Regions from separate parts of the Pseudoalteromonas sp. MMG006 genome, predicted to be linked through region 1. Evidence: predicted binding sites of a transcription regulator. Region 1 holds the regulator's gene; the other holds the start of a gene.
The links. The regulator MetJ, encoded in region 1, represses methionine synthesis genes. The targets are predictions, from matches to a motif close to TAGACGTCTAGACGTCTA.
Positions count from the first base shown of each region.

Region 2: the regulator MetJ is predicted to act here: its motif matches at 13,470-13,487, upstream of metK (methionine adenosyltransferase).

Region 1 covers NZ_JAGJEJ010000008.1:50,856-66,723, forward strand. The annotation lists gene J8L73_RS09850 (phosphatase PAP2 family protein) at 206-745, shown strand; gene J8L73_RS09855 (MJ1255/VC2487 family glycosyltransferase) at 742-1,773, shown strand; gene J8L73_RS09860 (methyl-accepting chemotaxis protein) at 1,883-3,763, shown strand; gene J8L73_RS09865 (gamma-butyrobetaine hydroxylase-like domain-containing protein) at 3,793-4,167, opposite strand; gene hslU (HslU--HslV peptidase ATPase subunit) at 4,230-5,558, opposite strand; gene hslV (ATP-dependent protease subunit HslV) at 5,570-6,088, opposite strand; gene J8L73_RS09880 (SPOR domain-containing protein) at 6,168-6,695, opposite strand; gene priA (primosomal protein N') at 6,716-8,902, opposite strand; gene rpmE (50S ribosomal protein L31) at 9,133-9,348, shown strand; gene J8L73_RS09895 (malic enzyme-like NAD(P)-binding protein) at 9,873-11,114, shown strand; gene metJ (met regulon transcriptional regulator MetJ) at 11,178-11,498, opposite strand; gene metB (cystathionine gamma-synthase) at 11,767-12,954, shown strand; gene metL (bifunctional aspartate kinase/homoserine dehydrogenase II) at 13,183-15,528, shown strand; gene J8L73_RS09915 (PBP1A family penicillin-binding protein) at 15,590-15,868, opposite strand, start outside.
Region 2 covers NZ_JAGJEJ010000001.1:244,604-260,471, forward strand. The annotation lists gene argS (arginine--tRNA ligase) at 1-43, shown strand, start outside; gene pdxH (pyridoxamine 5'-phosphate oxidase) at 433-1,071, shown strand; gene J8L73_RS01075 (TatD family hydrolase) at 1,084-1,851, shown strand; gene J8L73_RS01080 (AhpA/YtjB family protein) at 1,818-2,438, opposite strand; gene serB (phosphoserine phosphatase SerB) at 2,592-3,620, shown strand; gene J8L73_RS01090 (PilZ domain-containing protein) at 3,638-6,115, opposite strand; gene radA (DNA repair protein RadA) at 6,475-7,860, shown strand; gene J8L73_RS01100 (hypothetical protein) at 7,936-8,868, shown strand; gene serA (phosphoglycerate dehydrogenase) at 8,958-10,187, opposite strand; gene rpiA (ribose-5-phosphate isomerase RpiA) at 10,197-10,850, opposite strand; gene J8L73_RS01115 (5-formyltetrahydrofolate cyclo-ligase) at 10,888-11,484, opposite strand; gene J8L73_RS01120 (hypothetical protein) at 11,503-12,045, opposite strand; gene metK (methionine adenosyltransferase) at 12,217-13,368, opposite strand; gene tkt (transketolase) at 13,674-15,665, shown strand.

The DNA.
Region 1 (15,868 bases):
TATTTTATCCTCAAAATATACATTAAGTTATAGCTCAGTATACCCTCCTTATAAGCAATAACAACGACTTAATAGCAGTAAATTTAAGCAAAATACACGTAAGATCGTCAATAGCAACAATAGTGTCTTAAAAGCGTCACTCAATTGTTATTTACAACGCCTAAGCTAAAAAAGTGTTCGGATAGTATACAGCTAGGAGTAAGTGATGACTAATAACAGTGTACTTAAAAAAGTAGCTCGAATGGATGAGCAATTGTTTTTAACTTTATTTAATTACAATTCACCAAAATGGTTTAAAACAGCGGCGCTTGGCTTTTCAAAAAGCGGAGATGGTGCGCTTTACTTATTGCTATGTGCCGCAGTGTGGTGGCTAAGTAGTAATGAACAGCATCAACTACTTCCTGCTACGGTACTATTAGGCTTTGTTATTGAAAGACCTATTTATTTTTTAGCTAAAAATCGATTTGCACGCATTCGCCCATGCGATTGTTTGGTAACCAATGCCTATATTGTGCCAAGCGATAAGTTTAGCTTGCCATCAGGGCACAGTGCAGCTGCATTTTTGGTGGCGACTATTTTAGGTCACTTTTTCCCTGAGTTAGGCTTACTTTGTTTTGCGTGGGCTACTGGTGTTGCATTGTCTAGAGTGATATTGGGCGTGCATTTCCCGGCAGATATTATTATTGGAGCAGCTATCGGTAGTTCATGTGGCTTATGTGCATTAATGCTGGTGGTGACTGTATGAAAATACTGTATGGAATTCAAGGTACTGGTAATGGTCATATCACGCGAGCTCGAGTTATGGCTAGCCGCTTCAATGATTTAGGAATAGATGTAGATTATGTTTTTTCAGGGCGTGCAAATAAAGATTACTTTGATATGCATGAATTTTCTGACTACAAGACATTTCGCGGTTTATCGTTTAGCACTCAAAATGGGCAAGTTAAAGCGCTGCAAACACTTAAAAAGGCCAGGGTGTGTAAATTAGTCAGTGATATAAAAGCATTTGATGTAAAACAGTATGACTTTGTACTTAACGATTTTGAACCTGTATCGGCTTGGGCTGCAAAGCGAGCGGGCATACCCGTGGTGGGAATAAGCCATCAGGCTGCATTTTTAGCAGACAGCGTACCGATATTTGGCCATGGCATATTAAGAAAGTCTCTTATTAAAACTTATGCACCTGCAAATACTTATTTAGGCGTGCATTGGCAACCTTTTGCGCACAACATTATTCCACCGTTTATTGCAAACCATGAACATGGTAATCCGGTTGCTGTTATGAACAAAGTGTTGGTGTATTTACCGTTTGAAAACCTAGATAGTATTGTTGATTATTTGAAAGACTTTCCTGAAAAAGAGTTTTATTGTTACCACCCCCATACCCAAGATAAATCGATTGGGCATATACATTTACGGTCTCCTTCTCGAACTGGTTTTTTAAATGACTTAGCAAACACAAGTGGCGTGATAGGTAATGCAGGATTTGAATTGGCTAGTGAGGCGTTAAAATTAGGGAAAAAGCTCTTATTAAAACCACTAGAAGGGCAATTTGAACAAGATGCAAATGCACAAACATTGCTTGCCATGGGAATGGCGCACGTTATGAATTACTTAAACCCACAAGCACTTGATGATTGGAACAGTGCACCGCAAAACAAGCAAATTAACTATCCAAGTGATCCTACCCCTTTAATTGATTGGCTACTCAAAAAGCAGTGGGATAATACTCACTCACTGCATAGAGGTTTGTGGGGAAGTGTAAATTTCTAGTGATAAAGGATGTATAAAAAGCGAATTAAAGCAAAAAAGTCGTTAATTTGATGAGCCTGGTCACTGAGTAAGCTATACTATAAATGCATATTAAACAAAGGCATTTACGATGGATTTTTTACAAAACTTAACTATTAAACGACGTTTACAATTAAACGCTGTGGTTGTTGGTTTAGCAATGGTGGTTCTTTTATGCGTGATCATTTATGAATCACGTACAACCCTTAGTTTAAACAAGACTATTCAATTGACAGAAGAGCTTAACGTGCATGCACTAGCATTGCGAAAATATGAAAAAAACTTTTTATTTTATAAACAAGAAGATGCGTTAGCTGCATTTGAAACAGATTTTGAACATTTAAGTGATAAAGTAAAAAAGTTAACACAGTTAATGGATGACCAAGGTATAGCGCAGGGGCAAGTTCAGCGCTTTGAGCAACTAATAAGTAGCTACAATAATAATTTTAGTACTGTTGTTAAGCTTCAAAAAGAGATAGGCCTAACCCCCACCGAAGGCTTGTACGGTAAGTTAAGAAGCTCCGTTCATGAAGTTGAGCAGCTTTTAAAGGAGCAACAAAACTACCAATTATTGTCGTCAATGCTACAGCTAAGACGCTCAGAAAAAGATTTTATGCTGAGATTTGATACTAAGTATCTAGGGCGTTTTAATGAGGGAATTAATACATTTAAACAGCAGATAGCTTCAGCGCAACTACCAAGCGAATATAAAACACGAATTATTCCTCTGATTGATACATACCAAGATGAGTTCAAAACACTTGTGCAGGCACAAACTGAGCTTGGACTGGACCTTGAGTCGGGCGCGCTTGGAATAATGCGTAATAGCGTAGATAAAAGCGACGCAATTGTTACGCAAATAGTTAAAGACACTAAGTTACAAGTAGAGCAAAGTGTAGAGCAGGCTCAATTTTTAGCTATTTTAGTTTTTGTGATTGCAGGTGTAATTGTATTAGCGCTAGTTTATTTTACGAGCCATTCCATTATTGTACCTATTGAACGTGTTTATCATACTATTAATGATATTCGTCGTAATAATGATTTAAGAGTGATGATTGAGCAAACAGGTAAAGATGAAATTACCACTATGACCATAGACTTTAATAGTTTAATTGGTGACTTTAAAAATCTGATTGATGAGGTTAACACCGCTTTAAATACGCTAAATGTGGCTACTGAGCACTTATCTGAAAGTACAGCAGCTACAAGTTCTGGTATGCAAGAGCAATTACATGAAGCAGACATGGTAGCCACAGCTGCAACGCAAATGCAGGCAACTATTCAAGATATCTCTCATAATACAGAAGCCGCAGCTAAAAAAGCAGAATCAACCAACTTAAGCGCACAGCAAGGGCGTAACGAAGTTAACTCAACGGTTAAGCATATTAGAGATTTATCTAGCTCATTAGGTAATGCATCAAGCGTTGTATCGCAATTAGAAAAGGACGGCGAAACCATTGGCTCTGTGCTTGATGTGATCCGCGCCATTGCAGATCAAACAAACTTATTAGCGCTTAATGCAGCAATTGAAGCGGCTAGGGCTGGAGAGCAAGGGCGTGGTTTTGCAGTCGTGGCAGATGAAGTTCGCTCACTTGCTCAGCGCACACAAGAATCGACTAGTGAAATAGAGGGGATTATTAATACCCTGCAACAACGCACTCAAGAGGTGGTTAGTATTATGCACCAGTGTCGCTCACAAGGAGATGAAAGCGCATCGCAGGCCATTAAAGCCGGTGAGCTACTCGGTGATATAACCGAAGATGTACAAACTATCATGGAAATGAGTACTCAAATAGCCGTTGCGATTGATGAGCAAAGCCAGGTAGCGTCTGAGGTAAATAAAAACGTGGTACGGATAAGGGATATTGCACAAGATGCTTCGGGACATGCTACTAATAACGCGCAGACAAGTGAAGAGGTGTCTCAGCAAGCACGTGTTCTGTTTACTGCAATTGATAAGTTTAAGGTGTAATAACGCTTAATAGTGCGTGTCTATAAAGATTAAGGAACAAACTTTATAGGCACGCTATATTTACTTTCTTCGTGCTCAGCTACCCGTGCTAAATATTCACTCCATAGCGTATCTTGTTGCTGCTGTAGTTTTTCAAAGTAGCGCCAGCTAAATAGCCCGCTATTATGGCCATCGTCAAAATCTAAACGCAGTGCATAATGACCAACTGGTACTATATTTTTTATTCCTACAGCTTGCTTATTAAGTACTAACTTCATTGGGCCAGTGCCGTGGCCTTGCACCTCTGCTGAAGGGGAGTGAACACGTAAAAACTCACAGCTAAATACAGCTTTACTGTTATCATCAAAGTAAACATCAAGGTTTCTGCTCACACTGTGATAATGTACTTTTGTTACGTGTTTCATTTTATATGTCCCATTAAAAAGCCCCCGTTCTGGAGGCTTTTAGTATAACGTTTATATTCGTTCTATAGAATAAAGCGGCTTAAATCTTCATCTTCAACAAGTGCGCCTAAGTGTTTTTCAACATAAGCGGCATCGATTATTAATGATGAGCCTGCTTTTTCAGAGGCATCGTATGAAATTTCTTCCATCAGCCTTTCCATTACAGTATGAAGACGACGAGCACCGATGTTTTCGGTTTTTTCATTGACCTGCCAAGCGGCTTTAGCAATACGCTCAATGGCATCATCGCTAAACTCAACATCAACTTGCTCCGTTTTAAGAAGTTCGCGTTGTTGCTCAGTAAGTGAAGCATGCGGCTCTGTAAGAATACGTTTGAAGTCATCAGCAGTGAGAGCTTCAAGCTCAACACGAATTGGTAGACGACCTTGTAGCTCTGGGATCATGTCTGATGGTTTAGACATTTGGAATGCACCAGAGGCAATAAATAGCATGTGGTCTGTTTTAACCATACCGTGCTTAGTATTTACCGTTGAACCTTCAATTAGCGGTAGTAGATCGCGCTGTACGCCTTCACGGCTAACATCTGGGCCAGACGAATCGCCACGCTTACAGATTTTGTCTATTTCATCAATAAACACAATACCATTTTGCTCTACTGCAAAAATAGCCTGCTCTTTTAGCTCTTCAGGGTTAACTAATTTAGCGGCTTCTTCTTCCGTTAATAGCTTAAAGGCTTCTTTAATTTTTAACTTACGTTTAGTGCGCTTGTCGCCACCCATGTTTTGAAACATGCTTTGCAGCTGGTTGGTCATATCTTCCATACCAGGAGGCGCCATAATTTCTACATTTGGCTGTGCTTGCGCTAAATCAATTTCGATTTCTTTATCATCAAGCTGACCTTCACGTAGTTTTTTACGGAACGTTTGACGAGTTGATGAATTATCATCACGCTGCGTTTCACCGTATTGATCTTTCGCTGGTGGTAAAAGTGCATCTAAAATGCGCTCTTCTGCAGCTTCTTCGGCGCGGTGCTTAAACTTTTTAGTTTGTTGCTCGCGAGTCATTTTAATCGATACATCAACTAAATCGCGAATGATGGTTTCAACTTCTTTACCAACATAACCCACTTCCGTGAATTTAGTCGCTTCTACTTTAATAAATGGTGCATTGGCCAATTTTGCTAAACGGCGTGCAATTTCTGTTTTACCTACACCTGTAGGACCAATCATTAAAATATTTTTTGGTGTAACTTCGCTGCGCAAATCATCATTGAGTTGCATACGGCGCCAGCGGTTGCGAAGTGCAATAGCGACTGCTTTTTTAGCTTTAGCTTGACCAATAATATGTTGATCAAGCTCGTGAACGATTTCTCTTGGAGTCATAGCAGACATAGCAATTCCTATTATAATTCTTCGATTGTTTGGAAGTTGTTAGTAAATACGCAGATATTGCCTGCAATAGTTAAGCTTTTCTCTACTATTTCACGAGCGCTTAAATCTGTATTTTCTAATAGAGCAGTCGCTGCTGATTGGGCAAAGTTACCGCCGCTGCCAATGGCAATTAGGTCGTTTTCTGGCTGCACAACATCACCATTACCAGTAATGATTAAAGAGGCCGTTTCATCGGCAACCGCAAGGAGGGCTTCAAGTTTTCTAAGGGCTCTGTCGCTGCGCCAATCTTTGGCCATTTCTACTGCAGCTTTGGTAAGGTTACCTTGATGCATTTCTAGTTTGCTTTCGAAGCGTTCGAAAAGGGTAAAGGCATCAGCAGTACCGCCAGCAAAACCAGCGATTACTTTGCCATTATAAAGACGTCGAACTTTGCGAGCATTACCCTTCATTACGGTATTACCAAGTGAAACTTGGCCATCGCCGCCGATTACTACTTTGTCGCCGCGGCGTACACTTACAATAGTGGTCATGTTATTCCTCATCATCGAGTTGCATTGGCAACTCGTAAAAAACGATTATGATGAGGTTATATGGGTGAATGGTTTATTTTCAAGTCCAGCCCCAAATTCCGCAGCCGACTATTTTTACACGTTTTAGTTTATTTTTATCGCTTTCAGCTTGGCGTTTGGTTTTATAAGGGCCTAAGCGTACTTTGTACCAAATTCCATTGCTGCCTTTTGCTTCTTTTATTTCAGAAATTAGCCCAGCAAACGCTATCTTAGCTTTAAGCGATTCGGCTTGTGCATGAGTTTTAAACGAGCCGCACTGCATAACATACGGACCTTTTTGCTCAATTTCTTTTACCTCAACCTGAATTTCGTGCTCTCTAATTTCTTTAATAAATTCAGGAGTGCGTGGTATCGCTACTTCTACTTTTTTTGCAGGAGTTGGGTTGGCTTGTTTTTCTACCAGTTTTGGGTCGGCATTATTTTTTATAAACCATAACCCATAAACAAAACCGCCAACGAGTAACAAGGCGATCATTACTAATAGGGTTGGGAAGGGCTTTTTAGCCGGTGCTTGTTTTTTACTGTTTCTGCCTGCAGGCTTTTTATTAATATAATCGTGCTGTGCCATGGTGTTATTGTGGCCTTAACCTAAATCATGTCTATAGGGTCTACATCTAAGCTCCAGCGAACTTTTTGGGCGAGTTTGCTAGTACTTAAATAATCAACCATTTGCGAAAGATACTGGTGTAATACGCGGCGATCTTGCGCTTGAATATGTAATTGAAAACGATACATGCCTGCAACTCTTTCAAGAGGTGCGGGGATCGGACCCAGCAATTGTATACCAGATACCCCATTTACAGGAACCAAATCTGTCAAAAAATCGACGACTTGTTTAATACTGTGTCCTTGTGCTCTGACAATCGCCATATTAGTGATTGGCGGTAAATCAGCGTCGTCCCGCTCGCTTAAAGCAAAACGAGCAAAGTCTTGATAGCCGTTATTAACTAAATCTTGTAAAAGAGGGTGCTCTGGAAAGTGCGTTTGTAATAATACTTGCCCAGGTTCGCCAGAGCGACCAGCACGTCCTGCTACTTGCGTAACTAGCTGAGCTAAGTGTTCTGTTGCTCTAAAATCGCAAGAGTATAAACCGCTATCTACATCTAAAATAAGGACCAAGCTTACATCTGCAAAGTGATGACCTTTAGCAAGCATTTGTGTACCTACTAAAATGCGTGCGCCCCCGAGATTTATTTCATCCAGTGCTTTTTCAAGGCTCCCTTTGCGGCGGGTCGAATCGCGATCTATACGTGTTACTGGTGTGTCAGGAAACTCGCTCGATAAAAACTCTTCTATTTGCTCAGTCCCTTTACCGTTTGGAAATATTTGCGTGCTTCCGCAGTCAGGGCATTGATGTGGAACATGGTATTGATCGCCACAGTGATGGCAAATCATTTGACCTATCGCTTTGTGAAAAGTAGCACTGGTACTACAGCGTTTGCACTCACTTAGCCAGCCACACTCATGGCAAATAAGAGTAGGAGAAAAACCACGACGATTTAAAAATACCATCACTTGTTTACCCCGGTTCAAATGTTGGCGCATAGTCGCAAGGCTTGCATGTGCAATTCCTGCTTGGTCGGGCTGCCCTTTCATATCAAGTAACTTAAATTGATTATCGGTGGCTGTTTGCGCTCGTTCAGTAAGGCTTAAAAGCTGATACTTGTTGTTTATAGCTTTGTGCAGTGTTTCGAGTGCGGGCGTTGCACTGCCTAAAATAAGCGGTATTTTGTGCTGAAAAGCACGGTAAGCTGCTAAATCTCGAGCGTGATAACGTAGGGTGTCTTGCTGTTTGAATGATGAGTCGTGCTCTTCATCAACCACTATCATACCGAGTTTAAAAAAGGGTAAGAAAATACTCGAACGTGTGCCTATTACTATGGCGCAACTGCCTTTTTCGCAAAAACGCCATGTTTGTAAGCGTTCGTTATCTGTAAGAGCCGAATGCCATAACATAATGGGTGTATCAGGAAAGCGCCGACGAAAACGGTTTACAGTTTGCGGGGTTAAGCCTATTTCAGGTACGAGTACTAATGCTTGCTCGCCACGCTTTAAAACTTCCTCAAGGCACTGTAAATATACTTCGGTTTTACCGCTGCCCGTTACTCCTTCTAATAAAAAGCTTTTAAAGCCAGTGCTTTGATTAATAGCCGTACAGGCAACAGCTTGTTCTTTATTTAGTACAGGCTTGCTACCAACAGTAGGCGCAAGGCTTTGCCATTCGTTATCGTGCTCAATAGTTTGTGTTATTAATTCTTTATCTATTAGGCTATCGATTGTTTTTTTACTAAAGCCAAGGGCCTTTAATTCAGTTAACGATGATTTACCTGATTGTGATAGCTGCTTTAATAGATTTAACTGAGTTTTAGCTTTTAGCGAAGGGACTTTTGCGCCTTTTTCAGTAAGGGTAACCATATTAATACTGGTTTTATCGGGTGATTCACCTTGGCGAAGAGCCCCCGGTAGCGCAATATGTATTGTTTCGCCAAGTGGATAGCAGTAATACTTGGCGGTAAAACTTAGTAAATCTAGATGCTGGGCGCTTAAAATAGGGGTGTCGTCGATGACTTCTATTATATTTTTTATTTTGTTATCAGGTACGTCAGTCGTATTTTTAATGCTGAGAATAACAGCGACTTTTTTTTGGTTACCAAAAGGCACCAAAACCCGCATACCCGGCTCAAGTTGCCTTGATAACCCGTTGAGTTGCTCTTCTACTTTATAGTCAAAAGTCCGTGGTAGTGGGACTTTAATAGCAACTTCAACAAAACGCATAACAACTTCACCCATAAAATTAATTGCCTAATGTACTAAAAATACGCCTAAAAACCTATAAGCAATAGTACTGTAGAAAGAGGTTGTTCACTTTTTTATCAAAAAACTTAATTAATGCTTGTGCAGGGGGGGGTTGTTGGATAAAATCCGCGACCAACAAATTTGTTTTAACGACGTATGGTGCCAGACTTCGGGTTTGGAGAGCGATGCGGCCTTAACTAGAGGTTCCTATGAAAGAAGGTATTCACCCTAAGTACGAAGTAATTTCTGCAACATGTTCATGCGGAAACAAATTCGAAACTAGCTCAACTCTTTGTAAAGACATTCACTTAGACGTATGTTCTGCGTGTCACCCGTTTTACACTGGTAAGCAAAAGATTTTAGACACTGGCGGCCGTGTTGATCGCTTCAACAAGCGCTTCGGTGCACTTAGCAGCAAGAAGTAATTATTGCTGTTTAGTTAAAAAAAGCACCTTAGGGTGCTTTTTTTATGCCTAAAATTTATAAAAATGACTTAAGTAAGCTTCTTGCGTAGTGCTCACTCGTGCATAACTATTTCCTATTATTATTCTGACTATGCATAAACCTTTAAAGACAAATCTATATATATTCTCTATATTTTAATTAGTACATTTTATAACTAGGTTGATAAAAGTAGCTAACATGGAGTTATATGTTTTTAAAGTGATGTAATAGGCTAATATTTTAAGTTTATATTGATACTTTAAACGTACATTTTATGAGATTTATTTGGCACATAAAAGCACCTCAATATGTGCATTTCAATTGAATATTTATTTATTTAATGTCGGTATAATTCAGCAAAGTTACTGAAAAACCTATTAAAATTAAAGGATATAGCATATAACAGGATAGACCTGATATTGCTTGGAATTTAAAAATAATAAGGGTATCTTACCAAAAGACACCACCTCTCACTTTAACTTAAATTGCAGGATACCATCGCGTTATGTCAGACTTTCGTGAACAAGCACTACATTATCACTCGCACCCAGTACCAGGTAAAATTAGTATTGAACTAACCAAGCCCGCTGAGACGGTACAAGATCTCGCGCTCGCATACAGCCCAGGTGTTGCCGAACCCGTTCGTGAAATAGCAGCAGATCCTGCTAATGCTTATAAATATACAGGTAAAGGCAATACTGTTGCGGTAATTACTAATGGTACTGCAATTTTAGGACTGGGTAATTTAGGGCCTTTAGCTTCTAAACCCGTTATGGAAGGCAAGGCGCTCTTATTTAAACGTTTTGCTGGGCTCGACTCTATCGATATTGAAGTTAAGCATCGCACCACTGAAGATTTTATTAATACCGTGGCAAATATTGCGGATACTTTTGGTGGGATTAACCTTGAAGATATTAAAGCACCAGAGTGTTTTGAAATTGAAAAAGCATTAATTGAGCGTTGTAGTATTCCCGTTTTTCACGATGACCAACACGGTACCGCCATTGTAACGGCAGCTGGTATGCTAAATGCGCTGGAAGTACAAGGTAAGTCAATCGAGGATGCGATAATAGTTTGTTTAGGTGCAGGTGCTGCTGCAGTGGCCTGTATGGAGCTTTTAATTAAATGTGGTGCATTGCGCGAACATATTTATATGCTTGACCGCAAAGGCGTTATTCATACTCGTCGCGATGACTTAAACGAATACAAAAAACTTTTTGCTAATAATACCGACAAACGCACATTGCAAGATGTAATTGCAGATGCTGACGTATTTGTGGGGGTTTCGGGTCCTAACTTATTAGCTGCCGAAGATTTAAAGCTAATGGCAGAAAAACCTGTGGTGTTTGCATGTTCAAACCCAGATCCTGAGATAGATCCTGCACTTGCGCATGGCGCACGTAACGACTTAATTATGGCAACGGGACGATCTGATTACCCTAACCAAGTAAATAATGTTTTATGTTTTCCGTTTATTTTTCGTGGCGCACTAGATGTACGTGCGAGTGCTATTAACGATGAAATGAAAATTGCCGCCGTAGAGGCTATCCGAAGCATAGCTAAAGAACCAGTACCAGCAGAAGTGTTAAAAGCTGCAGGTGTTGATAAGCTTGAGTTTGGCGCAGACTACATTATTCCTAAGCCAATGGATCCACGTTTATTGCCTCGCATAGCTAAAGCCGTTGCTGAGGCTGCGGTAGAATCAGGTGTTGCGCAAATCGACTTACCTGAAAATTATATGGCGTAGTGTATAGCGCTTAAACAAAAAAACCTCAGTAATGCTGAGGTTTTTGTTTAAAAAGGTAACGATTTATTCTTCGTTTAAAATAGGCACTTCTAAGCCCATTTCTTGCATTATCTTCTTAACTTCTTCCGGTACTTTTTCTGCGTTGTCTTTACGTAGGTCATCGTCATTTGGTAATGGCTGGCCCGTAAATGCATGCAAAAATGCTTCGCATAACAACTCACTGTTTGTTGCATGGCGAAGATTATTTATTTGACGGCGCGTACGCTCATCCGTTAAAACTTTTAATACATTTAGCGGGATCGAAACGGTGATCTTTTTAACTTGCTCTGATTTTTTCCCGTGTTCTGCGTATGGGTGAATATACTCACCATTCCATTTAGCCATAAGATGTATCGTTGCCTCAGATTATTAATTTCTAACACGGCGTAAAAAGCGTGTAAATATGCGTGAAATTCTATCGATTTAAAAAAGATAGTCAAATAATAGATACCAATCTATCTTAATAAGCTGGCTGTAATAGTAAATATAGCCCCATTCAAGTTTTATCGGTCTGTTATTTTTAGCCATCTAGAGCTTTAAAATCTTTGACTTATTAAAACAGATAACTTACTCTTTTGGACGTCTAAACATCCAAATTAATCAGGTGACGAATATGAGCGAAAAAAACAAAGCGACTATTGCAGTTCGCAACGGCGTAGATGCAGATAAACACCACGGCGCTGTAGTTCCGCCAATTTATTTGTCGACTACGTATTCGTTTGCCGACTTTGATACAAAGCGCCAGTACGATTATGGACGAAGCGGTAATCCTAATCGCGATATATTAGCCGAAACGCTGGCTGAACTTGAAGGTGGTGCGCGTGGCATTATCACTGCCACAGGTATGGCTGCGGTGCATTTAGCGACTCAGTTACTAAATAATGACGATACCTTAGTAATTCCACATGATTGTTATGGTGGAAGCTACCGTTTATTTACGTCTTTGCAAAAACGCGGATTACTAAAACTCGAAGTTTTAGATTTAACTAAACAAGAAAGCTTAAATAAAATTTTAGCCATAAAACCTAAATTAATATGGATTGAAACACCAAGTAACCCAGTACTGCGTCTAACCGATATTAAAGCTGTCACCGATATAGCTAAGCAGTGTGGGGCGCTTGTTGCTGCCGATAACACGTTTTTATCACCTGCGCTGCAAAACCCAATCAAATTTGGTGTAGATATTGTTGTTCACTCGACGACTAAATATATTAATGGCCACTCGGATGTTGTAGGCGGCGCCGTAATTGCTGCAACACAAGAACTTGGTGATGAGCTTGCTTGGTGGGCAAATAACATTGGTATTACAGGTGCACCGTTTGATAGTTATTTAACGCTTCGTGGTTTACGTACTTTAAACGTACGTTTAAGGCAGCATCAAGAAAATGCGCTTGCAATTGCAAAGTACCTTGAGAGCTCTGAATTTGTAAGCCAGGTTTACTACCCAGGCCTTGAGTCACACCCTCAACATACATTAGCAAAGGCTCAACAACTTGGCTTTGGTGGTATGGTGAGCTTTGATATTAAAGGCGATGTTAACGACGCTGCGGCATTTTTAACAAGCCTTGAAGCATTTAGCTTAGCAGAATCGCTAGGTGGCGTAGAGAGCTTAATTTGTCACCCTGCAACGATGACGCATGCAGGAATGGAACCTAAAGCCCGTTTAGAAGCAGGGGTGGGTGATACGCTCATTCGTATTTCTGTAGGTATTGAAGATATAAACGATTTAGTTGCCGACTTCGAGCGCGTTTTTAACCTTGTAAAACCAGGACAAAACAAAAACGTTAACCGCATAGGTTAAGGGGCTGGTACGCCTGATGGGAATGTAGAATTAAATGCAGCTCATCCAGCGCTTTGGTAGTAGTCCCAAAGCGCAATAACACCTAGTCGGTTTGAGGGGGGAAACCGCAGGCTAACTTTGTTAAAAATTTCTCATATAGAACAACTAAACAACGAAATTTTTGCCTTGTTATCGACACGGTTTTCTTACCTCAAAATAAACAATTTAATTAAGCGAATTGGTAAAAATATGGTCAATTGTGTACATAAATTTGGTGGGTCAAGCTTAAGCTCAAGTGAGCGTTATCAAAGCGTAGCTAAAATAATTATTGAGCATACTCAACCTGGCGACTGTGTTGTGGTATCTGCGGCAGGCAAAACTACAGATACACTTGTGTCGTTGTGGCAAAGTTATCAGCAGCAAGACACACAAGCTGTCGCTGATATTTTATTGCAGTTAAACAACCATCAAAGTGATTTAATTGATCAATTGTTACAAGCTGATTTAAAGCGTGATGCACTTAAAACATTACTCGAAGAGCTAAATGTAATTGCAAGCTTAGCGCAAACTGAGCAGCTTAAAGAAGCGCAATTACTTGCCCATGGTGAGTTATGGTCTGCACGATTATTGGCTGCGTATCTACAACAGTTAAATATACATGCTCGCTCACACGATGCTCGCCTGCTTTTTACTTTAAATGATGGTGAATTGTGCCATGCTCAAAATAAGCTGCAATGTAACAGTGTCATAGATGCCAATAAAGTGAATGTAATAACTGGGTTTATAGCTGCAAATACACTTGGCGATACCGTAACGCTTGGTCGTAATGGTAGTGATTACAGTGCTACATTACTTGCCAGTTATTGTGATGCCAAACAGGTATGCATTTGGACTGACACGCAAGGTGTATTTAGTACCGATCCGCGTAAGGTAAAAAAAGCAATTAAGTACGCTAAAGTGTGCCGCACTCAGGCCAATTTACTGGCACGCTTGGGTAACCCTGTTTTACATGCCAAAACGTTATCGCCTTTAAAGAATACCGATATAAAACTAGCCGTACGTAGTAGTTTTGATGTTCAAGCAAGTCCAACTCGTATTGTTAAAGAAGGCTTAGCTAAGAAAAAGCGCTTTATAACGACGCTACAAAATGTTGACTTATTAACAGTAGAAGGCTTGAGTGAAGGTGAGGTTGCAAGTGTAAGCCAGCTTATTCAGCATAGCCTTCATCACTTTAACCATAATGGAGAAGTGTATTTAGTCGTACCGGCTGCACAAACATATCAAGTTATTAATTACTTTGCTGGTAGAGCTAATATTAGTGAGTCGAATTTGAACGGCTGTGCTGTTGTTGCACCAGAGCAAGATGTCAGCACACTTAACCTACAAGCTTTAGAAGTATTAGCTGAGCAAACTATAAAACCGCGTTTTGTGCATCAAGATAATGGTTACGTTTTATTACTAACTGATCAATTTATTGATAGCGATGTGCTAAGCACATTGCACGATAAGCTAGTTAATAAAGGCCAAGAAATCGCGATTATAGTTGCAGGTCTAGGCAATGTAGGTGAAGTATTTATACACCAATTGACCAAGCAACTAGAGCGTTTAGGTAGTGATTTTAGTATCAAATTAGTTGCTTTGGTGCGCTCTCAAAAGATGTTGTTTAATCCAAGTGGAGTTAATCCTCAAACATGGAAAGAACAATGGCAGCTTGAGGCACAAAAATACCAAACTAGTGATTTATTAAATGCAATTAGCGAGCTTGATTACGAGCATAAAGTTGTAATTGATATTACTGCTAGCGAGCAATTTAGCGAGCTTTATACTAGCTTTGTGCAAAACGATTGCCATTTAATTAGTGCAAATAAATATGCGGGCACAGCACCTACACGTTGGTATCAAACCCTTATAAATAACTTAGCAGAGCGCAACCTACACTGGCGTTATAACACAAGTGTAGGGGCAGGCTTACCTATAAACTTCGCTTTAGCTGATTTACAAAATAGTGGCGATAAAATTACGCGAATAGAAGGTGTGTTTTCTGGCACACTATCGTGGTTATGCAGTAAGTATGATGGCAGTATCGCGTTTTCAGAGTTAGTGCTTGAAGCGCAAAAAATGGGTTTTACAGAGCCAGATCCGCGTGAAGACTTATCTGGGCGTGACATGCAGCGCAAGTTACTTATTTTAGCCAGAGAGCTAGGTGTAGAGCTTGAGCTGGACGATATAAGCCTCTCGGCGCTCATGCCAGTTGAACTTGCTCAAGGTAGCTGGGACGATTTTATAGATAAAAAAATGCAGCTTGATGGCTTTATTGAAGAACACGCTGCAGCAGCCAAAGCTCAAAATGCTGTGCTTAGATACACAGGGGTATTAGAGATTACGCACGATAACGTCGTTGCAAAAGTAGGTATTACCTACGTGCCAAACGGTGATGCGTTAGCAAACTTAACGCCAGGCGATAATATTTTTGTGATCAACAGTAAATGGTACAGCGGCAATGCATTAGTTATTCAAGGCCCTGGGGCGGGTAGCGAAGTAACTGCGGCAGGTATTCATTCTGATTTATATTGGCTTGTGCAAAACTTAAAATAAGTTATGTATGTAGGTATAAAAACGGCGGCTTAAGTTAAGCCGCCGTTTTTATATAGATGCTTTAAAATAGCTCTTCTTCTGTTTTTGTATCTTCTTCAAATATATCGTTAGGCTGTGATAGCACGTATTTAGTCGGTGCTGTGCCTTTTTCAAAATACTCAAAGCGACTTGTATAATCATTTTTATGACTAAGTAAACCAGTCGCTAAATCAATACGAATAGAGACAAGCCCTTCGGGTGGCTCAATGGGTGCTTCAGGAGTGCCCTCAAGTGCAGCTCTCATAAACTCAACCCATGCTGGCTGCGCTGTTTTTGCACCTGACTCTGCACCGGATATTTG
Region 2 (15,868 bases), on a different contig from region 1:
AGGATTGGATCTGTTAGGCATTGAAGTCATGGAGCAAATGTAGTCACCTTCTGCTTCGTGTAGTTCGCTTTAGCTGCGTTGGTAAAACTATTTAGCCTAAGTCACATACAAACCGTATGCTCCTTGGCATAAATAGCTTTACCGCCTTGCTAGCACTCCTACACTTGCAGATGATTTTAGGCTTTACTTGACGAACTTTTGTAAGTTAATCAATTTTGTAGCTGATAGCTGATAGCTGATAGCTGATAGCTGATAGCTGATAGCTGATAGCTGATAGCACCGTAGGTTGGGTTGAGTGAAACGAAACCCAACATTAACCAAGCACTAACCCAAAATATAAAATTGTTCTTATTACTGATTATTACTGATTACTATTGATTGCCTGACCTTACTTACCTACATACGCTTTAATAAACAGAGAAGGATTTGTTTATGAAACTCGAAGATATCCGCCGTGAATACTTGCAAGATGCGTTAAGCGAAGACACTTTGCAAGATGACCCATTTAAACAATTTGAAACATGGCTTGAGCATGCTGTGGGCAGTAACGTGCCTGATCCAACGGCTATGGTTGTGGCAACGGTTGATGAAACAGGGCAGCCTTCGCAGCGTATTGTATTGTTAAAACACCTTGATGATAACGGGTTTGTATTTTTTACCAATACAGGCTCTCGTAAAGCGCAAGAGCTAAAAGGTAATAATAAAATATCGCTGCATTTTCCATGGCACCATATGGAGCGCCAAGTAATTGTGTACGGCGAGGCTAAACCATTACCTACATCAGCCGTGGCAAAATACTTTTTATCACGCCCTAAAGAAAGCCAATTAGCGGCTTGGGCTTCAGCGCAAAGTAGGCCAGTGTCGTCTCGAAAAGTCCTTATGGAAACCTTTGCTAATATGAAGAGTAAGTTTGCCAAAGGTGAAATCCCATTGCCTGATTTTTGGGGCGGTTACTGCGTAGTCCCGACTAAAATAGAGTTTTGGCAAGGAGGCGCACATCGTTTACACGACCGCTTTATGTATCAACGCCAGGATGATAATAGCTGGCAAGTTACACGTTTAAACCCTTAAGCGGTTTACGCTGTGAAGTTTACAGATTCCCACTGCCATCTCGACTTTAGTGAATTTGACGCAGAGCGCGAATCACTTATAAAAGCGTGTGTTGCGAAGAGAGTTGAGCGCTTTGTTGTGCCAGGCATTAGCTTGGCCCAATCTAAACAGTTAATTAAGTTTAAAAGCAAATACCCACCAGTACATATTGCCGCAGGGCTTCATCCTTATTTTTTAGATGAGCATAAAGAACCACACTTAGCGCAGCTGTTTGATTTTGCAAAAGCAAATATTAACCAGCTGGTGGCAATAGGTGAGTGTGGGCTTGATAGAAGTATTGAAGACCTTGAAAAACAAACGCGGTTATTTGAGCAACAAATAACGATTGCCAATGAGTTAAATTTACCGTTAATTGTGCACCACAGACAAAGCCATGATTTAATTGCGCAATCGTTTAAACGCTGTAAGCCAAAATATGGTGGGGTGATACATGCGTTTTCGGGGTCACAGCAGCAAGCACATTATTATATTAAGCAGGGTTTTAAGTTAGGCGTTGGTGGGGTTATTACCTATGAGCGCGCAGCAAAAACCCGTAATGTAATTGCTCAAATAGCGCCACAACATTTAGTACTCGAAACAGACTCGCCCTCAATGCCATTAAGTGGCCACCAAGGCGAGATTAATACACCGCTTCACATTCCAAATGTGTTCAATGTACTATGCAATTTAAAGCATAGCAGCAATAAAGAGGTACTTGCTAAAGCGCTTTATGACTCTTGCTCTGAGGTTTTTTGTATATAGCGGCTAACCTGCCAACGTTTTAAACCTCGACCCAGTTGCCATGTGAAAATACACGCAATTACTAGCATTAATAAAACTTGCCTGCCTAAATCATGAAAATGATTGTGGCTGTCTGATATAGCTGCGCGCGTTAAATATGTAACTGATACAAAGCCAATGGGGCGGTCATCGTTATTTATTACAGGTTCTATAAAAGGTGTTTTAAGCTTACTAATACCAGGGGTAGAGTCGGGCAGTTGCCCAAAAACATGATGTGATTGCCAATTATCGCTACTGGCAATTAAAATACCTTGTTGATCGTAAATGGTGGCCGAAAGCACAAATTTATCTTTACTTATATCATTACAAATTGCATTGAGCTGAGGTTTGTTTTTTTCAATAAGCGGTGTTTTAACGTTTAAAGCCATAAATTTAGCTAAGCTTTGTGCTGTGTTATCGGCGCTGTCATACAATAACTGATGACTTTGAAAACTACTATTAACACCTACCGAGCTTAGTAATACAAAACAGCCAGCCGCGAGTATTAAGCGTACTAAGCGCTTTCTTTGAGATGCGGTAATAGGGTTTTTAATATGGTTATTTTTCATAGTCACCGTATATGCTGCTGACAGCATTTTGATTTGATGTTACAACTACACTAACTATAACCTTAAACCCTACCTGATGGCGAATTTAGCGTAAATATTAGTTAACCTTTGATATGCCAAAATCAGGAAAATAAAAATAAACACGGAGAACCCATGTCGCAAACGAGCATGGCACAGCCAGTTGCTGAGCAATCATTACAACACTTAACTTTAAATAAGTGGTTTACCTACAGTGGTGGCAATTTTATACCGGTTAATGATATTCCAGATAAAAAATTAGGGTTATTTAGCATTGCATTTGCGGGAGATTTTGAGCGAAAGCATGTTATACAGATTATTGAATTTTTGGATAAATATAATCAAACAGTCACAGCTATCTGTCAGTTTCAACCTGATTTAGGTTTAGCGCCTGCATTGTGTTTTTATGCACAAAATGCAGAGCAAGCAATAAACCCGTTAGCGCTGCAAGAATTTTCAAGCTCCCTTGATTGTCAACTAGTGCAAGTAGCCACACCTCCTAACTTGTACGAGCCAGGCTTACTTGTTATGGATATGGACTCAACGGCTATTACTATTGAATGTATTGATGAAATAGCACGTTTAGCCAATGTATACGATGAGGTCGCCTCAGTGACAGCGCTTGCGATGGCTGGCAAACTTGATTTTAGCGAAAGTTTAAATCAGCGTGTAGCTAAGCTCACAGGCATAGAAAAAAGCTTAATAGATGATCTGAAAAGTGTGCTTCCTTTAATGCCAGGTATTAAAGCGTTGTGCCAAATTTTAAAGCAGCACCAGTGGTATTTAGCCATAGCGTCGGGCGGTTTTGTGCCTTTTGCAGAGCGCGTTCAAGAGCTAATTAATTTAGATGAAGTGCATGCTAATGTGCTGGAATTTGAAGACGATAAGTTAACAGGTAAAGTACTTGGAACTATTGTGGATGCGCAGCAAAAAGCAGTGGTACTCGAGTCTCTTCAGCAAAAGCTAGGCCTTAAAAAAGCACAAACGGTAGCAATTGGTGATGGTGCAAACGATTTAGTTATGATGGCTCAAGCTGGGCTTGGTGTTGCCGTACATGGCAAGCCTAAAGTGGTTGAGCAGGCTCAAGCTGCTATATGCCAAGGTTCGTTATTGCAGTTATTGTATATGCTCGCTATTCCGCTAAATGAAAAGCCAAGCGCATAAGTAAAAGGTTAAACCGCTTAGCGTAAGCGGTTTAACCAAATTAATTTACGACGATTCATTTGTTCTACTTGCTCTTTTTTAAGCTCAAGGTGACTTAAAGCTTCTTCGGTTATATCAACCATGTCGCCTACACCCGCAACAGCCCATAAAGCTTCTTCTAAATCTTTTGCTTTGTGCATGGCATATTGGGTTACGTATTTTAGCTCGTTGGATAAGTAGTCGGTATCAGGGCGTCCTGTACGCGAAATATAAAGTCGCATTACAAATATAAGCTCCGACTTAATGCCTTTGCTTATTTGCTTGTTAAAGCTAGTGTAATCTTCACCTAATACACATTGGCTTACAATAGCATCTTCAATAGTGCTTTTACGTGGGTCAAAGTTAATAGCAAGTGTAAAAGCAAGAGGTGGGTCTTGCCGGCTACGATCTTTAATATTGGGGGTAATCACATCAACTATCTGTTCTTGCGTTAAAACACTCGATAAATCGGTTTTATTATTCAATAAACCAAAATTTTGCAAAATCACATGCATTGGACTTGCATATAAGCCAAAGCCAATAGCACCTGTTTTAAAATGTGCAGCCTCTTTGTGTAAGTATAGTGGGAATTGGCATACACTTTTAGTGACCATATTTCTAAGGGCTGTAGAGAGACCTTCTACTTTTGGTGCTTCCTCAGATACTTTTAGTTTATCTTTGTTCCCTTCTATTAACTGAGTAAAAAAAGTAACGCCAGCATGAGGCAAATCAGCTACTCGGTTAGCTTTTAAATTAATAGTGGTTAATGACTTGCTAATTGCCATTACCTCATATTTTAATTCACTGAGTTTATGCTTTTTCGTTATTTTTTGCAGCTCAGGGAAGTCTAAAAGTACAATGTCACCTTTTTTAAATGTAACGGGGTGCTCACACTCAAGCTGTAAGCCCATTATCGAAAAATCCCTTGTATATCCATTATATACAGTTCCATTTACAGTAATGCTGACTGGTGTTTTATATAAGTAGCGTTTATGCGAGCGTAAGTTAACGTACTCAAGTGGCACAATATCTAAATAAGGTGGGGATTCGTGTTTGGCATGGCCAAAGAGCTTAAGCTGATTAACGAGTGTTTTGTCATAAGATAGTTGCTTGTAATCTTCTTGCTCAGCTTTGTTACCTATATTTGTAAGTACAACCACATATTTTACGTCTTTAATAAGCCCTTTTACGCGTGGAGAAGGCGGCTTATTCAGTTTTTCAATATTAGAGCCTACACTATTTGGTAGTGAAAGCGGAATAAAAGAGTCATCAGGGTGACTCGGCATTATTTGTATTTTAAAACTTTGCCAGCTCTCTTTTTGACTACCAAAGCCTAAAAATAAATCTTTTAATTTAGGGTTATTATTTAACTCAGTTCTTGTTGCTGAGTAATAGTAAATCTTACCCGATGATACATGTGTAAACGTGTACAGGTAATCTTCTTTAACCGCCGTTATTTGTGCTAAAAGCTGCGTAACTCGTTGATGGTTAAGTACGTTGTACAAACATGGCACTTTTCTTTCGTCGGTGAAGTAACGCTGAATAAAAATATTGTTTTCTGTGGTTAAGCTTAAACTCGGATAAAGTGCCTCGTCTTTTTTGCTCAAGAACACGTATAAAGACGTAACACGAGGAATATAATATTGCTCGTAGCCTTTGGAAACAACGGCATCAAGGGTGTTATCTAAATTTACTTTGTAGCGACGTTTATTGCCGTTTATAAAGCTGTTTAAAAAATTATCAAAGGCTTCGTTTTTTTCTATGTAGGTACGTTTTAAACGGATATGATTATATTCACGAGAGATGTTTTCAATGGCAACAACTTCATATTGAATTCCGTTTTTTAAGCCTAGCTCAAAATCTTGCTCAAGCCCGACTAAGCGCATGGCTATTAGCTCGCCTTTTTTTATTGAGTAACGAGTGGCTAACTTTATTTTACAGCCACTTAAAGATATATCGGAGGTGGTAGCTGCAATATTTTTATTATCTTTATACTCAATAGTTACCTTGATTGAGTAGTTCATTCGCTCTTCGCGACGGCTTTCGTAAGAAGCAAACTTAATTACCTCCGTACTTAATTTATTTTCAAACTCTTGAAGTTCTGATTGCTCAGCGGCTTGCTTTTGTAATACGCGGTGGTTATTTTCGGTATTCATAACCGCTTCGTAAACAGCTAATGTGTACCCGCCATGTTGTTCTAGCGCTTTTTCAAAGACCTCAACGGCAGTGGTATCCATAAAGTGCTGCTTGCCATTGTGCTCATAAGGTTTTACTTGTCCGGTCACTAAACCGCGTAGATCAATAAAGCGAGCCACAGGCTGAGATAAGCGCGACATTTCCATTTTCATCAAAAACTGCTCTGGTTTAGTTAAGCTTGCCGTTTTTGATTTGAAAATTAGGTCGAATTTTGCATTACCTAAATATGTTTTTAGCTCGTTTACGAGGTCTTCGTACTTGAGCAGTATGTCTTCAGCCATTTATAAATCATCACCGTCTAATTGAAAAGTAGATATACTGTAAAGTCCATTTATTTGCTAATTCAATAAACGCAACATCGCTCAGTGCTATTAATATAGGAACGGCTATTCGTATAAGTACAGTCTAACTCTTGTTATTATGTGTTAAATGCCAATTTGTTGGCAAGTTACTTTAAGTTATCAAAAGCAAAAAGTATGCCCTAATCTAAAGTAAGTATAAAAACAACGCAAGCTTGTAACCACTGTAGGGTCAAGCTATTGTATTTTGGCTTTTTTATATTTGTAAATGCACTAAAATAGTAAAATGCTATAGCGAATAGCAAATATTTTAAAATTAAAAATAGTAGGTAAGGTTATAAATGGCTAAAGCGGCAAAAGTAGAATTTGTTTGTACCGAATGTGGCATGAACTATCAACGTTGGCAAGGGCAGTGTCGCTGCGGCGCATGGAACACATTAGCTGAGTTTAAACCCTCAGCAGGGCAAAGCAAAAAGGCTGCTGCACGAGCAACAGTAGGAGGTTATGCAGGTGGTATTGGCGGCGGATCTAAAAAAATTGATGATGTTGCCACCACTGAGGCCGAAAAACAGCTTACAGAAATTGGCGAGCTGGACCGTGTATTAAGCGGCGGTGTAACCACAGGCTCGGTAAATATTATTTCCGGCGATCCGGGGGCGGGTAAAACAACGCTTTTATCTGACTTAGTTGCCAGAATGTCACAGCGTATGCCGTCACTTTATTGTACGGCTGAGGAGTCACTGTCGCAGTTTAAAAACCGTGTAAACAGACTAAAGCTTAATTACAACCCGGATGAACTTTACTTACTCTCCGAAACCAGCGTAGAAACCATTATTGAAGAACTTGATAAAAATAAAATTAAGTTTGCAGTAATCGACTCTATACAAGCCGTAGTTACCGACACTGCCAATGGCAGCCCAGGTTCGCCTTCTCAAGTAAAAAGTGCTGCGCAAGCGCTTACTCAGTACTGTAAGCAAAATGATGTAACCATGTTTATTATTGCCCATGTAAACAAAAACAACGAAATAGCAGGGCCGCAAACATTAGTACACATAGTGGATGCCTTGCTGCATATTGATACTAATGATGGACAGGTACGTACTCTTAGAGCTAACAAAAACCGTTTTGGTGACATTGATACTGTAGGTATTTTTAAAATGTGCGAACGCGGAATGTTAAGCGTAGATAACCCAAGCGAAATTTTCTTATCCGGTTCAAGCACAGAATCACCAGGCTCTACGATTACCTGTATTCGTAAAGGTAATCGTAATCTATTGCTCGAAATACAATGTTTAACCACCGAAACCGAAGCAGAGTTTCCGCAGCGTGTGTGCGTGGGTTTGAACATGAACCGAATAAAAATGCTCACTGGTATTTTACGTAAGCATACTAAAACTAAAATATTCCACGATACGTTTTTTAATATTGTGGGCGGTTTACGAATCGATGAAACCGAAACCTGTATTGATTTAGCGTTAGTTACTGCGCTTTTAAGCAGCTTAAACGAGTTTGTAGTACCGCGTACAACCTGCATTATGGGCGAGCTCAGCCTAAACGGAGACGTACGGCCAATCGACAGCGGCGTGCCTCGCGTTAAAGAAGCGGCGCAGCATGGTTTTACAGAAATATTTATTCCGTTTCGTAATTACCATAAGTCTATGGAAGGACTAGGCGCCAAAATTACACCAGTAAAAACAGTACATGAGTTACTTAGTTTGATTAATTAACAGTTACAGGTACTGCATTGCAATGTTACTCTTGGGCTAAGACAGTCTATATAAAGAATTAAATAAGGAAATAACATGAAAAAACTAGTTATAGCTATAGCCATTGTTGCAGCCGGCGTAGGCGGTGTTAGCTACGCAAATTATGTAGCAACTCAAGAAGTACGCACTGAAGTAGATAAGCAACTTGCGCTAGTGAGCGAGCAAACCGGCGCAACATTTAAATATGCGGGTTTATCAGCAAGTGTTATTTCTAAAAGTGTTGAAATTACTAACATGGAAGTAATGAGTCCTGAAGGTGATAAAGTCGCCAATATTCAGAGTATTGAAGTAAGTGGCTACGAAACCGATAAAATATCGCCGCATACATCGTTTGAAGTTAAAAGCTTTCAGTTTGATAAAGATTTTGTAGCGATGCTACCGGCTAATACAAATGAGATGCTCGCCTCTGCAAGTTACGACTTAAGCTCATCGCTTGATTACGATGAGCAGTCTGGCGACAGTGATGTAGCCTTAAAGCTTAATGCGAAAGATATTGCTAGTTTCAACATGGATGTAGGCCTTGCCAACTCTAAAGCGCTAATGGATGCGTCTCTTGCTATAAGCAAAGCGCAACAAGAAGCTGGCAATACGCCGCTTACGTACGAGCAAGAGTTACAACAGCAAACCTTAATTATGCAAGCCATGAGTAAGCTTGAGCCGCGTAATATTAACTTAGTACTTAATAATCAAGGTCAATTAAAAGAGCTGTTTGCCAGTGAGCTTGAAAAACAAGGTATGACACTTGAGCAAATGCAAATGATGCTACAGCAGCAGTTAGAGCAAGCTCCCGTGACTGAAGAAATAGCACAATCACTAACTGATTTTGCTAAAGGTTTAAACTCATTGAGTGTATCGGCAAAATTGCCTGAAGGTAAAACCATGATGGAAATTAACCAACAAATAATGATGTTAGCTGGTCAACCTGAAGAATTAGTCAAGCTTGTTAATTTAGAAGTTAAAGGCGAATAATTGCAATAATCTATATATCATCAGCTGAATGTAAAAAGCCGTATTTGATTAATCAAATACGGCTTTTATTATTTTGACTAATAGCTATTTTAGTGAAGAATACGCGCTCTAATTGTACCTTCTACTGCGCTTAGCTCTTTAAGTGCAACTTCTGACTGATCGGTATCTACGTCAATAACTACATAACCAATTGATTCATCAGTTTGTAAGTACTGAGCAGCAATGTTAATACCGTGCTGGGCAAACGCTTGGTTAATTTGCGTTAACACACCTGGGCGGTTGTGGTGCACGTGTAATAAACGGCTACGATTAGCAAGCTCTGGCAGCGAAACCTCAGGGAAGTTAACAGCCGTAATAGTTGAGCCATTATCTGAGTATTTAGCTAATTTACCGGCTACCTCAATACCAATGTTTTCTTGCGCTTCTTGGGTTGAACCACCAATGTGCGGCGTTAAAATAACGTTGTCGAATTCACGCAGTGGCGATACAAATTCTTCTTCGTTAGATTTTGGCTCAACCGGGAATACATCAATAGCTGCGCCGCTGAGTTTTTTCTCGCTAAGTGCTTCTGCTAGTGCATCAATATCTACCACAGTACCGCGTGAAGCATTGATCAAAATAGAGCCTTGCTTCATTACAGCCAGTTCTGCTGTGCCAATTAGGTTTTTAGTTTGCGGTGTTTCTGGAACGTGTAAGCTAATAATATCAGCACGTTGTAAAAGCTGCGTTAGGTTATGTACTTGCGTAGCGTTACCTAAAGACAGTTTGTCTTCGATATCGTAATACTCGACGTTCATACCTATGTTTTCAGCCATAATACCTAGTTGCGTACCAATATGGCCGTAACCGATAATACCTAAAGTTTTACCACGGGCTTCAAATGAGCCTGTTGCTGTTTTTAACCAGCCGCCACGGTGCGCTGCTGCATTACGCTGTGGAATACCGCGTAATAATAATAGTATTTCGCCAAGTACAAGCTCTGCTACAGAGCGAGTGTTTGAAAACGGTGCATTAAATACCGCAATACCACGTTCACGTGCTGCGCTTAAATCTACTTGGTTTGTACCAATACAAAAACACCCAATGGCTACTAGCTTTTCAGCTGAGTCTAAAACAGCTTGGTTAATATGAGTACGAGAACGAAGTCCTACAAAGTGCACATCTTTAATACGCTCTTTAAGCTCGTCCTCAGGTAAGGATGTTTTTACGTAGTCGATGTTACTGTAACCATTACGTTTAAGCGTTTCTACTGCGCTTTGGTGAACACCTTCAAGCAAGAGAATTTTAATTTTGTCTTTTGCTAACGATACCTTACTCATAACCTCATCCTATTTAATTTGTGGCCCATTTTTAGTGCCGATAATTACTTTATCAGCACCGCGCATTGCAAAAAGGCCGTTGGTAACTACGCCAACAATTGAATTAATTTGTGTTTCAAGTTGTCTGGCATTACTAATACTTAAATTGTGTACATCTAAAATAACGTTACCGTTATCTGTTACTACGCCTTGGCGGTAAACAGGGTCACCACCAAGCTTTAATAATTCACGTGCAACGTAGCTGCGTGCCATTGGGATAACCTCTACCGGAAGCGGGAAGTCGCCCAATGTATCTACCAGTTTTGTGTCATCAACAATACACACAAACTGTTTTGCTACCGCTGCTACTATTTTTTCGCGGGTAAGTGCTGCGCCTCCGCCCTTGATCATTTCATTTTGGGCGTTGATTTCATCTGCGCCATCTACGTATACATCAAGTACATCAATGTTGTTTAGCTCAAACACTTCAATACCTAGCGCTTGTAGGCGCGCTGTTGAAGCTTCAGAGCTTGATACCGCACCTGTTATGGTGTCTTTTACTGTGCCAAGGGCATCAATAAAATGATTTACGGTAGAGCCTGTACCAACACCAACAATAGTGTTTTCTTTAACAAACTCGAGTGCAGCCCATGCTGCTGCTTTTTTTAATTCGTCTTGCGTCATTGTCATGCTCATATATCAAATGTGTAGTGAGTGCTTATTACCATTGATAAATTTTATCAGGAGTAATAATAGTTTTAAGTGGAACATCCCACGATTCAATAGGCAGTGCATCTACTTTTTGACAGCTATGCGCTAAGCCAATAAGTTGCGGTTTTTGCCAATTGCCTTGGTGAAGTTGTGCCAGTGTTTTATCGTAAAACCCACCTCCCATTCCTAATCGGTTACCTTGGTTATCAAATGCAACTAATGGCATAAGTAAGTAATCTAGATCAGTTAATGGGCATATTTGAGAGCAGTTCAGCTTAGGCTCCAAGATACCATAGCGATTTGCTTTCATGGGTGAGTTTTTTTCATAGCGTTGAAATAGTAATGTAGTGCCATTAAATGGGTGGATTATAGGGAGGTAAAGCGTGTGGTTTTGTTTCCATAATTCATTTATTAACAATGAGGTATCTAATTCTCCGTCATTGCTAAAGTAAATGGCAATATGCTTGTTTTTAGGTGTTTTTTTGCTTTTTAGGTGTTGAGTAAAATTCACTTTTAGTGATTGAGCGGCTATTAATTGTTTGTTTTTTGACAAGTTATTACGTATTTTACGTATTTTAGTTCTTATTTGTGCTCGTTTACTGCTCATTTAATTATTTAACCGCACCTAAAAAGAGAATAAATTTGGAAAACCTAAATAAACAGCAAGCACAACGAGCAAAACAACGACGGTCGCTATTAATACATATAAAAGCCAATTACTACGCTTCGCAGGTGTTGTTATAAGCTCTTCATCAAGCACTAGGTCGTCATCTTGCCATTCATCTGTAATTTCATCAGGTGCTTTTAATTGGGCTTCAGGAAGACGTTGCTCTAGCTCTTCAAGTTTTTCTTCTAAGCGGATTAAACTGCTCGTAATATAATCTAGTGCATCAAAAATTCTTTCATCGCGCTGACTGCTTGGCATTTGTTGAGAGGACGTTGGTGATGTACTTGCTTGTAATTTACTTTTAATACCGAGGCTTGCTAAAAGCTTGGCTTGTTTTAGCGCTTTGTCTTTATTACTTGGCGCAAACAATGGCTTACCCTTTAAAAAAAGAGTCACCTTTTCTTCTGACGTTTTTAATTTAGTTGCTAAATTTACGCACACTGTTTTGCTATCAACACCTTGTGCAAGTTCTACAAATATAACGCGAAAGTTTTCGGCCATTAAACTATCCCTAAAGCTTTTATAATAAGGTGAGTATATACCTAAAGTGCAAAAGAGTTCGAGATTGATTTTATTGTTAATTAATAAACTTTCATAAGTTCATTAATTATTAAACGTTAGATATAAAAACGGCCCTAAAAAGGGCCGTTTATATTTATGTTCTATTTTGGCTTAAAGGCCAGCAGCTGCGCGAAGTGCGTCTGCTTTATCTGTACGTTCCCAAGGGAATTCGTCACGACCAAAGTGGCCGTAAGCCGCTGTAGGAAGGTAGATAGGGCGCTCTAAATCAAGCATTTGAATTAAGCCGTAAGGGCGTAGGTCAAAGTGTTCACGAATAAGCTCGATTAAACGGCTTTCTTCTAACTTACTTGTACCAAACGTTTCAACGCTGATAGAGGTAGGCTCTGCAACACCGATTGCGTAAGATACTTGTAATTCACACTTATCAGCAAGGCCAGCAGCCACTACGTTTTTAGCCACGTAACGTGCAGCGTATGCAGCTGAACGGTCAACTTTAGATGGATCTTTACCAGAGAAAGCACCACCACCATGACGCGCCATACCACCGTATGTATCAACAATGATTTTACGACCTGTTAAACCACAATCACCCATAGGTCCGCCAATTACAAAACGACCCGTTGGGTTAATGAAAAATTTAGTCGCGCTTGTAACAAGCTCTGCAGGAAGCACTGGCTTGATGATAGTTTCCATCACGGCTTCTACTAAATCTTTTTGTGAAATGTCTTCGCTGTGCTGAGTAGAAAGTACTACAGCATCAATACCTACTGGCTTGCCGTTTTCGTATGCAAAAGTAACTTGAGATTTTGCATCTGGACGTAACCAGTTAAGCTCGCCACTTTTACGAACCTCAGCTTGGCGCTGTACTAAACGGTGTGAGTAAGTAATTGGAGCTGGCATAAGTACTTCTGTTTCGTTACATGCGTAACCAAACATTAAGCCTTGATCGCCTGCGCCTTGTTCTTCTGGGCTAGTACGGTCAACACCTTGGTTAATGTCAGGAGACTGTTTACCAATAGTGTTTAAAATAGCACATGAGTCTGCATCGAAACCCATGTCTGAATGTGTGTAGCCAATTTCACGTACTGTTTTACGTGTAATTTCTTCAATATCAACCCATGCGCTAGTCGTGATTTCACCACCAACCATAACCATACCGGTTTTTACGTAAGTTTCGCACGCAACACGGGCATGAGAGTCTTGCTCTAGGATAGCATCAAGTACCGCATCAGAGATTTGATCGGCGATTTTATCCGGATGACCTTCAGAAACAGATTCAGAAGTAAATAAATGTTTTGCCATTGTATTTCTGCTCACAAATATTGCGCTTCACAAACGTCGGTATTAGCGCTAAAAAATTAAGGGGCGTATTTTATCTAAAACGAAACTGCTTGCATAGTGTTTTTACGCCTAGACGTCTAAATAAAATGAGTAATAACTTTTCGGTCTTAAAAAATATTCATAATGCCCCATATTTATGGGGTTTTTAATTGCACAGTGCACCCACAATAAGTAAGAATGGATGCCATAAAAGCTCTTTAGTAATATAAGAGCATTAACGAACACATAAATACCCGCGCAAATACACATATAAGGTAGGAGAATTCATGCCATCTCGCAAAGAACTTGCAAATGCTATTCGCGTCTTGTCAATGGACGCAGTACAAAAGGCCAAATCTGGTCACCCTGGAGCCCCTATGGGCATGGCCGATATCGCTGAAGTATTATGGCGCGATTATCTAAAGCATAATCCAACTAATCCAGAGTGGGCTGACCGTGACAGATTTATTCTTTCAAACGGCCACGGTTCAATGCTTATCTATTCTCTATTGCACCTAACTGGTTACGATTTACCATTGGACGAAATTAAAAACTTCCGTCAAATGCATTCTAAAACGCCAGGTCACCCTGAATACGGTTATGCACCAGGAATCGAAACTACTACGGGTCCACTAGGTCAAGGGATCACAAATGCCGTAGGTATGGCGATTGCTGAAAAAGCACTTGCTGCACAGTTTAACCGCGAAGGTCACGACATTGTAGATCACAACACCTATGCCTTTTTAGGCGATGGTTGTTTGATGGAAGGTATTTCTCATGAAGCATGTTCACTTGCTGGTACATTAGGCTTAGGCAAGCTTGTTGCATTTTGGGATGACAACGGCATTTCAATCGATGGTGAAGTTGAAGGTTGGTTTAGCGACGATACCCCAGCGCGTTTTAAAGCGTATGGTTGGCATGTGATCAGCGACGTTGATGGCCACAATAGCGATGCTGTTAGTGCTGCAATAGCAGAGGCTAAAAGCGTTACCGACAAACCATCACTAATTTGTTGTAAAACAGTAATTGGTTACGGCTCGCCTAATAAATCAGGTAGCCACGACTGTCACGGTGCGCCACTAGGTGATGACGAAATTAAAGCGTCTCGCGAATTTTTAGGTTGGACTGGCGAAGCATTCGAAATTCCTGCTGATATTTACGCACAGTGGGATAGCAAAGAAAAAGGCCAACAGCAAGAATCTAGCTGGGATGAAAAATTTGCAGCTTACGCAAACGCATACCCAGAGCTTGCAGCTGAATACAAGCGTCGTATTAACAACGAGCTACCAGATGATTGGGCTGCAAAATCTCAAGAATACATTGAACAACTACAAGCAAACCCTGCAAACCCTGCGTCTCGTAAAGCTTCACAAAATGCATTAAACGCATTTGGACCTATTTTACCAGAGTTCATGGGTGGCTCAGCCGATTTAGCTGGCTCAAACCTAACAATTTGGGATGGTTCTAAAGGGTTAACTGCAGACGATGCAAGCGGTAACTACATTTATTACGGTGTACGTGAATTTGGTATGTCGGCTATTATGAATGGTATTGCGCTTCATAAAGGTTTTATTCCTTACGGTGCAACGTTCTTAATGTTTGTTGAATATGCAAAAAATGCGGTACGTATGGCTGCACTAATGAAGCAACCAAGCATTTTTGTATACACACACGATTCAATCGGCCTAGGTGAAGATGGTCCAACTCACCAACCGGTAGAGCAAATTGCAAGCATGCGTTTAACGCCTAACTTATACAACTGGCGCCCATGTGACCAAGTTGAGTCGGCAATTGCATGGCAACAAGCTATTGAGCGTAAAGACGGTCCTACATCGTTAATCTTTACTCGCCAAGGTCTTGAGCAACAAGCGCGTGACGCTCAGCAATTAGCAGATGTTAAAAAAGGTGGTTACATCCTTAGCTGTGACGGCGAGCCAGAGCTAATTATTATTGCAACAGGTTCTGAGGTGCAACTAGCACAAGACTCAGCAGCAGAGCTACGCAGCCAAGGTAAAAAGGTACGTGTTGTATCTATGCCATGTACTGATGTATTTGAAGAGCAAAGCGCACAGTACAAAGAAAGCGTATTACCGGCCGCTGTTACACGCCGCGTAGCAGTAGAAGCGGGTATTGCTGATTATTGGTACAAGTACGTAGGCCTAAACGGTGCAGTAGTGGGTATGACGACCTTTGGTGAGTCTGCGCCTGCTGGCGAACTGTTTGAGTTCTTTGGCTTTACAGTAGAAAACATTGTAAATAAAGCAAACGCCTTGTTTTAAGCGTTAGCTTTAATATTTAAAAGCCCGCCTTGTTTTAAACAGGGCGGGCTTTTTTGTTGGAGCAAATATAAAAGCGTTACTTTTAATACAGTAAGCTTAATGCTTACTCAGGAAGCTCACATTCAAACTTTTGCTAAATAAAAAGCCTGCCACGTAAATAGCGCAGCAATTAATATCTAAAAACACCGCTTTAAAACCGTAAG